DNA from 2 places in the Halomonas sp. GFAJ-1 genome. Region 2 is predicted to be linked to the other one. Evidence: predicted binding sites of a transcription regulator. Region 2 holds the regulator's gene; the other holds the start of a gene.
What was found. The regulator PhoB, encoded in region 2, activates phosphate uptake and scavenging genes when phosphate is short. The targets are predictions, from matches to a motif close to TGTCATANNNNTGTCANA.
Positions count from the first base shown of each region.

Region 1 (7,366 bases), on a different contig from region 2:
GCGCGCCCAAAGCCCATCATCACAGCGGAGAACATACCGATACTGGCCGTTGGCAACACCACGCCCACCACCGTTTGCCAGCGCGTCGCACCTAGCGCCAACGACCCTTGGGTCAGGTGTTTCGGCACATTGAAGACGGCGTCCTCAGCGATAGAGAAAATCGTTGGTATTACCGCAAAGCCCATCGCGATACCTACTACCAGTGCGTTGCGTTGGTCATAGTTAAAGCCGTTGTCCGTTAACCACTGGCGAAGGCTACCGTCGAAGAAGGCGATTTCCACATAGGGGCTAATAGATACACAGAACCAACCCACTAAAATAATAACGGGCGCTAGCAATACGGCTTCCCAACCATCAGGGATGCGGTTTCTAACATTAGATGGCAGTCGGCTCCATGCGAATGCAAACGCGAGCATGGCAATCGGCATCAGTATAAGAATGCCAAAAACAGCGGGGAGTCTATTTTCGATAAAGGGTGCCAACCAAAGACCTGCCAAAAAGCCCAAAATTACCGTTGGTAATGCTTCCATTACCTCGATGGTTGGTTTTACCTTGCCGCGCAATTTAGGCGACATGAAGTAAGCCGTATAAATAGCCCCCATTAGGCCCAACGGTGTGGCAAACAGCATGGCGTAAAAGGCAGCCTTCAAAGTACCGACGGTTAACGGCATAAGGCTCATCTTTGGCTCAAACTCATCACCACCCGCGGTGGACTGCCATACATAGCGCGGCTCACTACTGCCTTCGTACCACACCTTGCGCCAGAGTGAGGTGAAGGAGATACCTGGGTGACGGTTGCTTACGCTTGCCATCTCTAGCAGATTATTCTCATCGACCAAGAGCGCCGTTGAGTTCACAGGGGATATGGCAATGCGGGTCAGCGGCCCATCCATCTTCGTGCTTTTATACACATCTGCCGACGCGGTGGCGTGATGAATACCTAAGTTACCTGCCTCATCGCCTACCAGAAATCCGCGGCGAGCATATTCAGCCTCGATATAAGTAATAGGTGCGTCGTAGCGAGCGAAGTCGCGTATATGCATTAAATCGTGCTGATTTTGACTATTGCGAACGGGAAAGTATTGGCGCACTTGACCATCGCTGGTACCTGCAATAATGGACACCGTGCCATTCAGATACGCCATTTCCGATACGTAGCCGTCATCTGTGACCTTAACCGCTCCGCGATACTCGGGATTATTGAGATTGCCAATATCGTAGTGGTGTATATAGCCGCTGTTATCTGACACGTAGAGGTGTCGGTAACGGTTGTCGATGAGGATTTGACGCGCCTCACCTTCAATTCCAGGTAGCTCTGCTGATGTCTGCTCAATGGTCACAGCGCCCGTCATTACATTTTCGCGCACATCAAAAGAGGTAACTTGTAATGTTCCGTCCTCTAAAGCTGCTGCGGCATAAATGCCGCGGCTACTCATTTGTAACCCGAGCACGCGAATGCTGCGCTCCTCCTCATCAATGGTGATGGGGTCTTCACCTAGCGGAAATTCAAGCACCGGCTCTATTAAACGCTGATTCTCAGGGTATGAAATATTGTAATCCACCACACCCAAGGTTATCTGGCCGTTATCGTAGCCGTAAGCAAAGCTGCGAGTAGTGGCGAACCCTTTCGCAAAGGTGGTTTGCTCAGCGTTTTCAGGACGGGCCATATCAAAGCTTGTGCGGACTGCGCCATCTTCAAGCTCAAAAAATGTGATTCGGCCCGTATTTGAGAAGCTAGCGCCAAGCTCGTCGTAGCGGTCTACCACTAAGTGCTCTAAGGATTCACCCTCTTCAATACCAGGCGCTTGATAGGTTTGCTGCGTCTCTACTTTTGCAGAGGCAAATAGCGGAAAAACTTCCGAAAAAAGGTAAACAAAAATCATCCCTAAAGCGATAACCACCCCGATACCGGCGGCACCTATGCCGTATCGAGAAAAGCTATCTTTGAACATGCGTCTTCGCCTACGTTTTTCGCGCTCTTCAGGGGTGGGCAAAAGCGAGCCACGTCGTTTCAGCGTCGATAATTGGGAAATGTCATTCATAATGGATTGGCAATTCCGGGCAAGTGGAAAGGTACGCTGAGAGTATCCAGCTAACGTGACAAATTGATGACAAGCACTTCATACGGCGCAGATCCCATAAAAAAACCGGGGGTGCAAAGCACCCCCGGCTATTAGATGGTAATCACTTGTTAATCTAGGCCAAGTTCTGCACGAACACGGCTAGCAATTGTTTCTGGAAGCGGGATATAGCCATCGCGCGCTGTCACTTCCTGTCCTTGCTGTGAAAGCACCATGCGCAGGAACTCAGCTTGCTGCGGCGCTAAATCTTCGTTGGGGTGCTTATTTACATAAACGAACAGCTGACGCGCTAATGGGTACTGTTCTTGATCAACTTCAAAGGCTTCTTCACCTTCGTCGCGAGCAACCGGTATAGCACGCACCTGAGAAGTGATGTAGCCGATACCAGAATAACCAATACCATTGATTGACTCACTCACACCTTGAACAACGGAAGCTGATCCAGGCTGCTCATTGATGGAGTCTTTGAAGTCACCGCCGCACAGTGCGTTTTCAGCAAAGAAACCGTAGGTACCAGAGACAGCGTTACGGCTGTAAAGGGTAAAGTCGCGATTCTCCCAGCTACCATCTAGACCCAGCTGACCCCAGCGAGTGATATCATCTGAGTAGCCACAGCGGCGGGTACTAGAGAAAATGGCATCAATTTGCGGGAGTGTGATGCTTTCAATCGGGTTGTCTTGGTTGACATACATTGCCAAGGCATCGATAGCAACCGGCACCATGGTGGGCGGGTAACCATGACGCTCTTCAAACGCCTGAATTTCATTAGTACGCATTGCACGGCTCATTGGGCCAAACTGCGCAGTTCCTTCGGTCAGTGCAGTCGGCGCTGTACCAGAGCCCGCACCTTGAATCTGGATATTAACGTTGGGATAGAAGTTAGCAAATTCTTCTGCCCACAGGGTCATCAGGTTGTTAAGCGTGTCTGAACCGATACTGCTCATGTTGCCTGTGATACCGCTCACTGCTTCATATTCTGGCAGGTTAGGATCAACTGCTAAAGCATGAGTTGAGATCAGTGACGTACCAATAACAGCAGCGGCTAGAGCTTTAAGTTTCATACGAGTCTCCTGGGGGTCAGTAACAGCTTGTGTACTCGATCTTTGTTTGCCGACCGATGGTTGTCACTATAAAAGCGGCTTATGACACTTCGGTGACATACCCCCAGGTTGTTCATGAAACTTTTATGACTATAAACAGGGCATGAGTCGTCAGATCAGCAGACCCAGGGCGGCTAAGGTACATAGCGCAAGCGAGGCGCCCTGAAGCATACGCTTATCTAAACGATGAGCAATGGCATCCGCTAGAGTATTACCCACTAACACCGCCGGTAGGAAAGTGAGCGCCAACTTAAAATGCCAGACGCTCACCAAACCGGCGAGGGCTAACGTGGTAAGAGTTAAGAACGACGTTAAAATAAAGAAAGCGGCGAGATTTCCGCGCATGCGGTCCGGCGAAAAACCGTGCATCAGCAGTACAATAGGTGGGCCGCCTATGGCGGCAACAGTGCCAAATATGCCGGAGAGCACGCCTGCGATAAACAGTGAAATACGATTAACCGGTAGTTTAAAGCGAAAAAGTGTGACCAGTACGGCAAAGAGTACAATCGCGGCAATCAGCTTTTCCAGCACGACCATTGGCGCAGCTAACAGCAACCAGATCCCTAATGCATTGCCCGGTAAACGGCCAATTAAGGCCACACCTATCGCGTCTAAGCTCACCTCGTGCCAGTAGTGGCGCACCATCATTAAAGAAACGGTCAACCCAAACAGCACCAGTATTACCGGCACTAACCGGGGCTCTAACATCAAAAGTAACGGCGCGCCAACAACCGCTAGGCCAAAACCGGTAGCGCGCTGTACAAATGCGCCAAGCAGCAGCACGGCTGAACAGGCTAGCCATACGCCTAATGGCATTTCGATCCACGGCAGTAAGCTACTCATTTGCACCATGCATCACTGACCACTTTCCATTGCGGGTGTTTTGGTTAATTGTCTAACGCCAATATTACCTAGCAACGCAGCCCCTAGCATGGTGAGTACCATTGGCCACAAGTGCTCTACTTGAAATAGCCCTACCAGCACCCCAGCAAGCGCCCCGCAGCTAAACTGAATACCCCCCAATAGCGCCGTCGCCGTTGCGCTGATATGGCCAAAGTGGTCTAGCAGCGAGGCAATTGCGTTGGGGGTAATTAAGCCGATCATCCCAGTGAACAGCATCACCAGCGGCACAACCACATAAATCGAGGCCACATTCAACGCCGTTGCCGCAACAAGCCCCGCCGCTGCAATAAACTGAATAACGAGACCCAAGCGTAAATTTTGTTGGGGAGTACGTTTGCGCAAAAGATGAATATTTACGCGATTAGATAGCGCGATCATGACGACATTCACACCAAACACTAACGGGTACACCCCCGGCGATAAGCCGAAATACTCTAAATAGAGAAACGGAGACGCGGTGATAAACGCAAATAGCCCGGCAAAGGATGCCGCTACGGCACAGATGTAGCCCATGGCTTCACGATGGCGCAACACGCTCGCATAGTTGCGCACTACTTGGTGGGGCGAAGCTGCGGGTAGGCTGGTGTCGCGGGTCTCGGGTAGCCGGGTGCCTAACAGCCAGAGCAAAAAACCTGCGTACACTGCCAAAAACACGAAGATCAGCCACCAACCAGCAATATAGAGCAGCACGCTGCCCACCGCCGGGGCTATCAACGGCGCCAGCATCATAATCATCGCCATGGTAGACATCACCTTAGCGGCTTCACGCCCGCTAAAGCAGTCCCGCACGATGGCGGCAGAGTTCACCACACAGGCCCCACCCCCCAATGCTTGAATAAACCGCCAAAGCAGCAGCGAACTTAAGCTATCCACCGTGGTGATCATCAAACTGGCGAGCATAAAGACCACTAGTCCGCTAAGCAGTACCGGCTTTCGCCCGTAGCGATCCGACACTGGCCCAAAACAGAGCTGTCCAATCGCAAAACCGAATAAAAACATGCTAATTGAAAGTTCAGTATGGTGAATACTGGCATTAATATTTTCGGCCAGAATGCCCATCGCGGGCAGATACGCATCAATAGCAAAGGGTGCAAGCGCGGTATTGGCTGCAACCAATAGCGCTACCCTGCGTGGATTCAGCTCCATGGTGGTCCTTGGTATAAAACTGCTGCTAGAGAATAAAGATAGGCCGCTAATTATAATCGATTTGAATTGGTTTGTCGGTCTCTGTTCGCCGTGCTCGCCCCTTGCTAAAGTACCTTAACGACAACGCAAGGAGCTACGCATGGCCACTAGCCTACTGACCCAGTTAAAAGAGATGACCACCGTGGTCGCTGATACCGGCGATCTTGAGGCTATTCGCCGTTTTCAGCCGCAGGATGCCACCACTAACCCATCGCTCATTCTCCAAGCAGCGCAACAAGAGGAGCGCCGTGCACGCTTAGCCGAAATAGCCAAAGAGAGTACTGACCTTGATGACGCCGCTGAACGCGTGGCGGTCGATATCGGCAGCGAAATTAGCAAGCTGGTGCCCGGCTATGTCTCCACGGAGGTGAGTGCACGCCTCTCGTTTGACCGGGAAGCCACCATTGCTAAAGCCCACTCGCTGATTGAACGCTATGCCAAGCACGGCGTCGGCGCAGAGCGCATTTTAATTAAGATGGCCTCAACCTGGGAGGGCATTCAGGCAGCGCGTCAGCTTGAGCGCGACGGTATTCGCACTAATCTAACGTTGCTGTTCGGCTTTGCCCAAGCCCAGGCGTGTGCTGATGCCGGCGCCACGCTGATTTCGCCATTCGTAGGTCGCATTCTGGATTGGCACAAAGCGAAAGACCCCAACGCTGATTTCAGCGGGGCCAATGACCCCGGCGTACAGTCGGTTAAGCGTATTTACGAATATTACAAGGGCCACGGCTACCCCACCATTGTGATGGGAGCAAGCTTTCGTAATATAGGTGAAATAGAGGCACTGGCTGGCTGTGACCGGCTGACAATCTCCCCTGCTCTGCTTAATGAACTCGACAAAGCCCAAGGTGAACTGCCCCGTCAATTGACACCTTTGGGCGCCAGCAGCTCATCTAATGAAGCGTTGACGCAGGCAGATTTTCGCTGGGCAATGAATGAAGATGAGATGGCCAGTGACAAACTTGCCGAAGGTATCCGCAAATTTATGGCCGACCAGCGCAAGCTTGAAGAGCTGTTAAGCACCCTGCGCAGCAGCTAATAAACGCGCGCCCAAACGCACCTGTTTACCCCTCGCCTTTATACGAACATCCCCCCTATGAATAGTGATCCATAGGGGGAATGTGTTCGCTTAAGGGAAAAGCGCTTATCAAAATGGCGGTGAGTGGCGTGCCAGAAAACAAACCAACCAACCGTGATTAAGAGACGTTAAAACGCAGCCGTGTCTTGTGCTTCAAGCATTTCCACCAACGGTTGAAATTGCTCACGGTTATGCTCATTCATATGCATAAGAATTCGATGCGCCTCCAAGATTCTATCGCGAAGGCCCTTTTCATCAGCTGGCACTTCGGGTAATTCCTCTAGCACATTGTTTAACGGCGCCTCCGGCTGCAAGGGCGCTTCCATTAATGAAAAAAAACGTGCAAACCCCATCACATCCAGCATTTGGCGAACATCAGGATTGTCGGCAATAATGGTTGGCGGCTGTTCTAAACGCCCTTTCACCGCCATCGCCACTTTGGCAAGAAAGCCCAACGCCGTTGAGTCCACATTAGTGGCTTCACGCAAGTCAATCATTACCGCCTGCAACCCTGGGGTTTCGGCAAGACGCTGTGCTTGAGTATCAAGCGTTGCGCATAGCGTTAGACGCACATCGCCACACAGTTTTAAAACAAAAACACCGGAGTCGAACGCCGCCTTAATACGGCCTTCTTCAATCAGCATGACCAAATCCGCTCACCATCATGATTGTTAGATCATCGGGCAAAGCATCGCGGTCTTGGTTCGCCTCATTGTCTGCATCTCCTTCTAACAGGAGCACATTCATTTGGGCTAGCCGGTCGCGCAACTGCTCAAGCGTGACACTTTCGCTTACTAATTGCTCAAGCTCCTTGAGCCGCGTGTCGAGCGTTTTACCCGGCAAGCATTCCAATATCCCATCTGAACATAGCCATAGCTGAAACTCAGAGGGTAGTGCACAGCTGAGTGAAGGATACTCCACATCAGGGAAAAGACCTACTGGCATCCCCTCCCCGGCTAAGCGCACAAGAGAACCGTTCGTTACCAATAATGGCATAGGCAGCTGCGCCCCGAGCGAAT
Region 1 covers NZ_AHBC01000056.1:8,552-15,917, forward strand. Annotated here, with positions in the region: gene MOY_RS15255 (ABC transporter permease subunit) at 1-2,042, opposite strand, end outside; gene MOY_RS15260 (PstS family phosphate ABC transporter substrate-binding protein) at 2,192-3,142, opposite strand; gene MOY_RS15265 (sulfite exporter TauE/SafE family protein) at 3,293-4,024, opposite strand; gene MOY_RS15270 (Bcr/CflA family multidrug efflux MFS transporter) at 4,037-5,230, opposite strand; gene tal (transaldolase) at 5,370-6,308, shown strand; gene MOY_RS15280 (STAS domain-containing protein) at 6,476-6,991, opposite strand; gene MOY_RS15285 (PP2C family protein-serine/threonine phosphatase) at 6,981-7,366, opposite strand, start outside.
Region 1: the regulator PhoB is predicted to act here: its motif matches at 2,097-2,114, upstream of MOY_RS15255 (ABC transporter permease subunit).

Region 2 (7,366 bases):
CGAAGTTAGGTCGGCAGACAAGTAGCGTGGTCAGCAAAATCCAGAAGCCCTGCTCCGGGTCTAGCCACTGCAGCAGCCCGTAACCAACCACCAGCGCGGTGGTTAAGCGTATCGCATGACGAAAGGTGGGTGACCCCAGCGTAACGTTTAGCCGTACCCGGCGCCAGGCTTCCAGTAAGCTGGATGGCGAACGGTCAAAGAGCGCGCTGTCCCGGCGCGGGTCATCGCTATCGGGGTTGTGGGCACTGGCAATCTGCGCCTCTAACGTTGCAAGATTATCGGCCAAGGCGTTGAGGGGGTGCATCAACGGCCGCCATTCCGGCTTGCCGCGCTCGCTCAGATTATCGATAGAGGCGCGCAGGTCCGCGAGCGCCTGCTCACTTAGCTGGTGGTCAAAGGGGCGATTAAGCAGCAGTGATTTGGCCAACTGACGGCAGGCACGACCCTGCTGGTCGAGTAGCCGCTGGCAGCGGAACAGCACGTCGTGGTGGAAAAACGCTTCGGTGAGCGCGCCGTAGGGGTAGTGGGTCGAACTTGCTCGTTCGTGGATATCCTGGGCGATAAAGTATATCCGCAGGTAGCGGTTAAGCTTGCGACTCCCGCGCTGGCCTTCTAGGCGGCGGAAAATCATCTCTTTCGCTTGGTTAAGGGCATCGACCACAAGGCCATTTTGCCGCGCCAGCGCCACCCGGCGGGCCTCTATATCCACGCCGCGCACGGGTTCAAACAGCGCAGATTTGAGAATTAAAAACTCGCCCAGAGTTTTATATACCCTGGCCATGCTCTGCTTGACCGGCTGGCGGGAGAACAGCGCGCACCACACAACAGAAATAACCCCGTACCACGCTGCCCCGGCTAATAGCAGCAGTTGGCGAGCGGCGACGTCTTCATCCACGCCGCCGTGCTGTTCAATATTGATCATCGAGTAAATCGATAGAATCAGCGTGCCCGAGGCAATAGTGGCGTAACGCTGGCCGATGGCGCCCAGCATAATCAACGTGAAGGTAGAGAGTGCCAACCCAAGGGCAAACAGCCACGGCCACGGGAATAGCCACTGCACCACAAACGACGCCGAGGCAAAGCATAACAGGGTGACGGCCAACGCTTGTAGGCGCCCCTGCCAGCTGTCATCGGTTTCTGAAAGCGCGCTTGCGATAATGCCTAAAAACAGCGGGATCACCAGTGCCACGTCTCCCGCTACCCCGCTAAACAGCAGCGCCCCGCTGAAGGCGATAAACACCCGCAGGCTATAGGCGAACTTATCCAGTGTCCAAAGGCGCCGTAGGGGCAGTGAAAGCGGCATAGGGGCTCTTGTAGGCAGAGGTTGTTAGACTTTAGTTTATATGCTGCGTTGCCGCATGGCTAGGGAGACGCTGTTGTGGCCTATCAACGAAAAGCCCCGCAGTGCGATGGGCTGCGGGGCAATAGGCGGCAAGCAATAGAGCCACTAGCGTTACAAATACTTCAACAGCTTTTGCAGCTTGTTCATATCGGCGGAGTCGCCGACGAGGCGCACCTCGCCGTTTACCATGCCGTCTAGAAATGCCTGCTGGGTCGGCTTCTTGAGGATGCGTAGCGCGGCATCTTGGTCGCGAAAACGTAGCTCAAGATCAAGGTCAACGGGCAAGCCTTTGCCGGTGGTTACCCCTTGGGGCGTCATCCGGTAGTAGCGGGCAATGCTTAAGTCTTCGGTGGCAATCCCCCAGTCCAGTCCGCGCATGCGTTCTAGCTGCTCTTTAAAGCGCGGCTTGCGGCGTAGGGCACGCTTGAGCATAAAACTCAGCAGCCACAGCGTAAGCGTTAGCTTCATTAGGAAACGGCGTCCTTGAGCGCTTTGCCTGGCTTAAAGGCAACGTTTTTGCTGGCGGGAATTTGTAACGGGGCGCCAGTTTGCGGATTCTTGCCGGTACGTGCGGCACGTTCGCGAACGGTAAAAGTACCAAAACCAATCAGGGCGACGTCTTCGCCCTTGGCGACGCTGTTCGTGATCTCATCCAGGATGACGTTGAGGACTTGGCCCGCTTTGTCTTTGGAAAGGTCGGCACCTTCAGCAATAGCAGCGGCGAGTTCAGGTTTGCGCATAGAGGAAACTCCCTTGTAACAGAATCAAGCGTACGCTTGTGATGTGTAAGAAACAGTGTTGTTTAAGCATTACCCGGCTGGTCCAGCTTCTTAGACTAGTCGTGAATGCGGCGAAAATCAGCCTAGCAGCGCAGGGGCTGCTCTGGAAAGCTCCACTTTCCTTCTCACGCAGCCGCCTGTCAACGCAAAACCAATCAAACGACCGTCTTTATCTTCTGCCAACGCTGCCATTTCTCCCCCTTCTCCTTCAATTCGCCACTTTTCGGGCGTGGTTAACGGCGGGTAGGCCACCACGGGGAGTAGCGTTGTTTTTACGATGACCGGCCATGCGCCAAAGGCGACGCGAGTGGGCGTGCCGCTTAGGGTAGCCGCCAATGCTTTAATGCTGGCCTGAAGCGGCTGTACGTACATGGCGTTAACACCTTCAACACAGGCCACGTCGCCTAAGGCGTAAATGTTAGGCTCAGACGTGCGCAAGTAGCGGTCCACTTGTATACCGCTAGAGGCCACCGCGAGCCCAGAGGCGTTTGCTAGCGCGGTGCGTGGGGTAAGTCCCGTGGCCATTAACACCTTATCGGCTTGAAACGACTCGCCGTTATCAAGCTGGATGTCTATAGCGTGGTCATTAACGGCGTCGGTTATTGCCGTAATGGCGTGGCCCAGGTGGAGTGTTATGCCCGCCTCTTCAAAGGCTGTGGCTAGCGCGCGGCCTAGCGGTTCGGGCAGTAGGCGCGCTAGCGGCGTGTTTTCGGGGGCCAATAGGCTGACGTGGTGGCCGCCAGCAATCAGGTCGTTAGCAAACTCGCAGCCCACCAGCCCGGCACCAATCACCGCGACCCGCGTGGGGCCTTGTGTTAGTGCGGTATGAAAACGGCGGTAATCATCTAAGTCGTTCACGTTGAAGCAGCGGCTGCTAAGGCGCTCGGGCACGCTGAAGGGCGCGCGTGGGGCCGCGCCCGTCGCTAAAACTAAGTCGTCATAGTAAAACTCTCGGGCGTCACTCAACCGCACCTTTTGGTTATCCACATCCAGTTGGACAACCTGGGTGTGGGTAACTAGCGTTGCGTTAAGCTCTTCTGCTACGTCGGCTGCGCTGCGCTGGGCCAGCTTTTCGGGGCCAATGCGTTTGGCAAAGCCGGTGGAAAGCAGCGGTTTACTGTATTCGTCGCCGCTGTCAGCACTCAACAGAGCGATGGTACGGGTATCGCCTTGGCGGCGCAGGGCGCGGGCAAGCCCAATACCTGCCATGCCGGTGCCAATAATCACCAGCGCTGCGTGGGGGGCGTCGGCGCGTTGTTCAATCGGTGGGGGCATGCAGTCACCAAAAGTCGGTGGAACAAAAGCCTGTCAGAGCACCATGTTACACTACCGCTCACTTTTTTGACTGCCTTGGAGAACCCGGTGACGGCCCCAATTTTCCGGCAAGCCCAGCCTTTTATGCATTGGCTACCCGTTAATGCGCTGCGCCCTGCGATGAGCGCACCCTGGCGGCAATGGGTGGCTTCTACCGATTCGTTAACGGCGCGGCTAACCGCGGCGGCAGCCGATAAACCGTTTCGGGTGCGCTTATTACGCCAGACAATTGGCTTGCCTCAGCGGGATGAGGCGCTGGCCTTGGGTATTGAGCCGCGCCGCTATGCGTGGCTGCGGGAAGTAGCGCTCTGTGTGGACGATACGCCTTGGGTGGTGGCCCGCTCGGTAGCGCCGCTGACCCAGCTGCAGGGGAAAGGGTTAGAGGGGCTCGGCGAACGCTCTTTGGGCAGCTGGCTGTTTCGCCAGCCTGATTTAGTGCGTGGCCCCCTTTACGCCACCAAGCATTGGCCCTGTTTTGCCCACCGGCTTTGCGCGCCAAATGTGGCTGGCGTATGGGGGCGGCGCTCAGTTTTTCAGCACAGCGGGCTTTCGCTGCTGGTTCAAGAGTACTTTTTATCCACCATGGCGGATGATCTTGGCCTGCCTTCGCGCTAGGCTAACACTGCATCTTTATTCGTGAGGTAAGCATGGATCGTTCTCTGTTGCGGCCAACGGGGTGGGCTCGGGTGGCGGATTTTTTACAACTGATGCGCCTGGATAGGCCCATTGGTACCTGGCTTTTGATGTGGCCAACCCTGTGGGCGCTGTGGATTGCGGCAGAGGGAGTACCTGGGCGAAATGTATTGCTGATCTTTATTGCCGGTGTTTATGTAATGCGCGCGGCGGGCTGTGTGGTAAACGATTATGCGGACCGCCACTTTGATGGCCATGTGAAACGCACCAAGCATCGGCCGCTCGCCACCGGGCGTATCAGCGAAACCGAAGCGCAGCTGCTGTTTGTTGGGCTAGTGGCGATTGCGTTTATTCTGGTGCTGCTTACTAACTGGTTTACGGTTTTGCTCTCTATTGGGGGCTTGGTACTGGCGTTTATTTACCCCTTTATGAAGCGCTACACCCACTTTCCCCAAGTGGTACTAGGAGCGGCTTTCTCTTGGGCGATACCGATGGCGTTTGGTGCCGTGCTGGGGAGCGTGCCCCTTGAAGCATGGCTGCTGTTTTTCGCCAACGTATTGTGGACCGTGGCCTACGATACCCAGTACGCCATGGTTGATCGCGACGATGACTTAAAAATCGGTATTAAATCAACGGCGGTGCTGTTCGGAGATGCTGATCGATTAATCATTGGCCTGCTACAGCTTGCTACGCTGGCGCTATTAACCTGGGTAGGGCTACGAGTAGCGTTAGGCGGTTTTTTCTGGCTAGGGCTAATAGCGATGGCAGCGACGTTTGTCCATCAGCAGCGGTTGATAGCGCACCGTGAGCGTGATGGCTGCTTCCGGGCGTTTTTGAATAATTACTGGTCGGGCCTGCTTATTTTTGCCGGTATTGCTCTGAGCTGGTGGCCAATCACTGGCTAAATACGCTGAGTGTCATAAAATTGTCACTAAGCCATGGTGTTATCGTCACAGATATTTCATTGAACTGTTTTTCTATGAGCTAGTTTCATTGCACACCGTGAGGCCCAGGAATGACCGCCAAGACCGTTTTGATTGTCGATGATGAGGCGCCGATTCGCGAAATGATCGCAGTGGCGCTGGAAATGGCTGACTATCACGTGCTTGAAGCGGATAACGCCCAAGATGCTCATGCGATGGTTGTCGACCATCAGCCTGATTTGCTGCTACTGGATTGGATGATGCCCGGCACCAGCGGTATTGAGCTTGCAAGGCGCCTAAAACGCGAAGAGTCTACAGCTGAAATACCCATTATTATGCTTACTGCTAAGGGCGAAGAGGATAATAAGATTCAAGGTCTTGAAGCGGGTGCCGACGATTACATCACTAAGCCATTTTCGCCCCGTGAGCTGGTCGCGCGCTTGAAAGCCGTGCTAAGGCGTACCACCCCCCGGGGTGTGGAAGACCCCATTGAGATTAATGGCCTAATGCTCGACCCGGTAAGCCATCGGGTAAGCGCCCATGGTGAACCGCTGGAAATGGGTCCCACAGAGTACCGCCTGCTGCAGTTTTTTATGACCCACCAAGAGCGCGCCTATACCCGCAGCCAACTGCTTGATCAAGTATGGGGGGGCAACGTCTACGTTGAAGAGCGCACTGTTGATGTACATATTCGCCGCTTACGTAAAGCGCTAGGTGAAGCCCACCAAAACCTTATCCAAACGGTACGAGGCACGGGATACCGCTTCTCCGCTCGGGTGTAAATGGTGCGTCTCTGGAGTCGTGAGCTGTGGCGAATTGCTTGGCTGGCTACCTTAGGGGTCTTGCTGGGCTGGGCGCTAAGCGCGCCTGGGTTAGGGTTGGCCGCAGGGCTTGCGGTGTGCCTGTTTTACCATTTGCGCCAACTGCTGGCGCTTTTTCAATGGCTAACGCTGCATCCCCAGGATGAACCGCCTTCGGCGCGGGGCATGTGGGGCGAGCTATTTGATCGGCTCTACCGTTACCAAAAGAGCCAGCGCATTACCCAAACCCGCTTACGGGCTACCCTCGGGCGTATTCAAGAGTCATCGGAAGCCATGCGCGACAGCGTCGTCATGTTAGACCGCCATGGTGACCTTGAGTGGTGGAACAGTGCCGCCACTGAGATGCTGGGCCTACAAACCGCCCATGACCGCGGGCAGCATATTACGAATCTGCTGCGTGACCCGCGTTTCATCAGCTACTTCAATGCCAACGAGTATAGCGAACCGTTAACGCTAACCTCGCCAATTGATGAACGCCAAATTCTGCAGTATCAGATTACCCTCTATGGAGACGATGAGCGTCTCGTCATGGCGCGGGATATTACCCGGCTGCATCGTCTTGAGCAGATGCGGCGTGACTTTGTCGCGAATGTTTCCCATGAGCTGCGCACACCGCTAACGGTGCTTTCCGGCTATTTGGAGACCTACAGCGACTTAAGCGACCAGCTGCCGCCACGCTTAGGCCGGGGAATTGGTCAGATGGAGGAACAAACCAAGCGCATGCAGAGCTTGGTGAATGACCTGCTACTGCTTTCTCGGTTGGAAATTGACCAAGGTGGAAAAGACCACCAACCACTGGTCGTTGGGCCGTTACTTGAGAGCATTCGCCAGGATGCCTTGGCGCTCTCCGGCCAGCAGAAAGGCGATCAAGTGCCGAGTAGCCAGCTGCATAGCATCCACGTAAGTGTTGAGAGCGAGGCCCAGCTAGTGGGCAGCGAGCAGGAAATCCGCAGCGCTATTTCTAATCTTGCCTTTAACGCGGTGCGCTACACCCCTGCAGGCAGCCAAATAACCCTGCGTTGGGTCACCCTGGAGAACGGTAGCGCTTACATCTCGGTGGAGGATAACGGCGAGGGGATCGATCCGGTGCATATCCCCCGGCTGACTGAACGCTTCTACCGAGTTGATAAAGGACGCAGCACCGCCACTGGGGGCACAGGCCTGGGATTAGCCATTGTTAAGCATGTATTGCTGCGCCACGATGCTCAGCTACAGATAGTCTCCCGTCCTGGCGAAGGCGCGCAGTTTCGCTGCGTATTTCCTGCCACACGGGCCTTGGTGGCTAATACCGCCTTTTAAAAAACCACGCTGCGTTTTCAAACCCTGCATTCAACCACTGAATTCAACGGCGGTGCTGGTCAAACAATTCCTGTTACAAAGAAGCACGCGTTCCCTAAAAAAGACAACGCTTGTACAAGTGTGCCAGATTGTCTGTTAAGGATGGTCAAACGCTGCGCATGTGTCATTTTTAGCCACTTTTGCAGCTTTGACAGCGCTTTTAGAGTGGCTATAAATAATCGAATAATGTCTATAAGCCCCTGTATTTAATTTGTT
Region 2 covers NZ_AHBC01000027.1:61,801-69,166, forward strand. Annotated here, with positions in the region: gene yccS (YccS family putative transporter) at 1-1,303, opposite strand, end outside; gene MOY_RS07290 (hypothetical protein) at 1,454-1,810, opposite strand; gene MOY_RS07295 (HU family DNA-binding protein) at 1,810-2,082, opposite strand; gene MOY_RS07300 (NAD(P)/FAD-dependent oxidoreductase) at 2,200-3,396, opposite strand; gene MOY_RS07305 (chorismate--pyruvate lyase family protein) at 3,484-4,050, shown strand; gene ubiA (4-hydroxybenzoate octaprenyltransferase) at 4,083-4,973, shown strand; gene phoB (phosphate regulon transcriptional regulator PhoB) at 5,084-5,773, shown strand; gene phoR (phosphate regulon sensor histidine kinase PhoR) at 5,777-7,111, shown strand.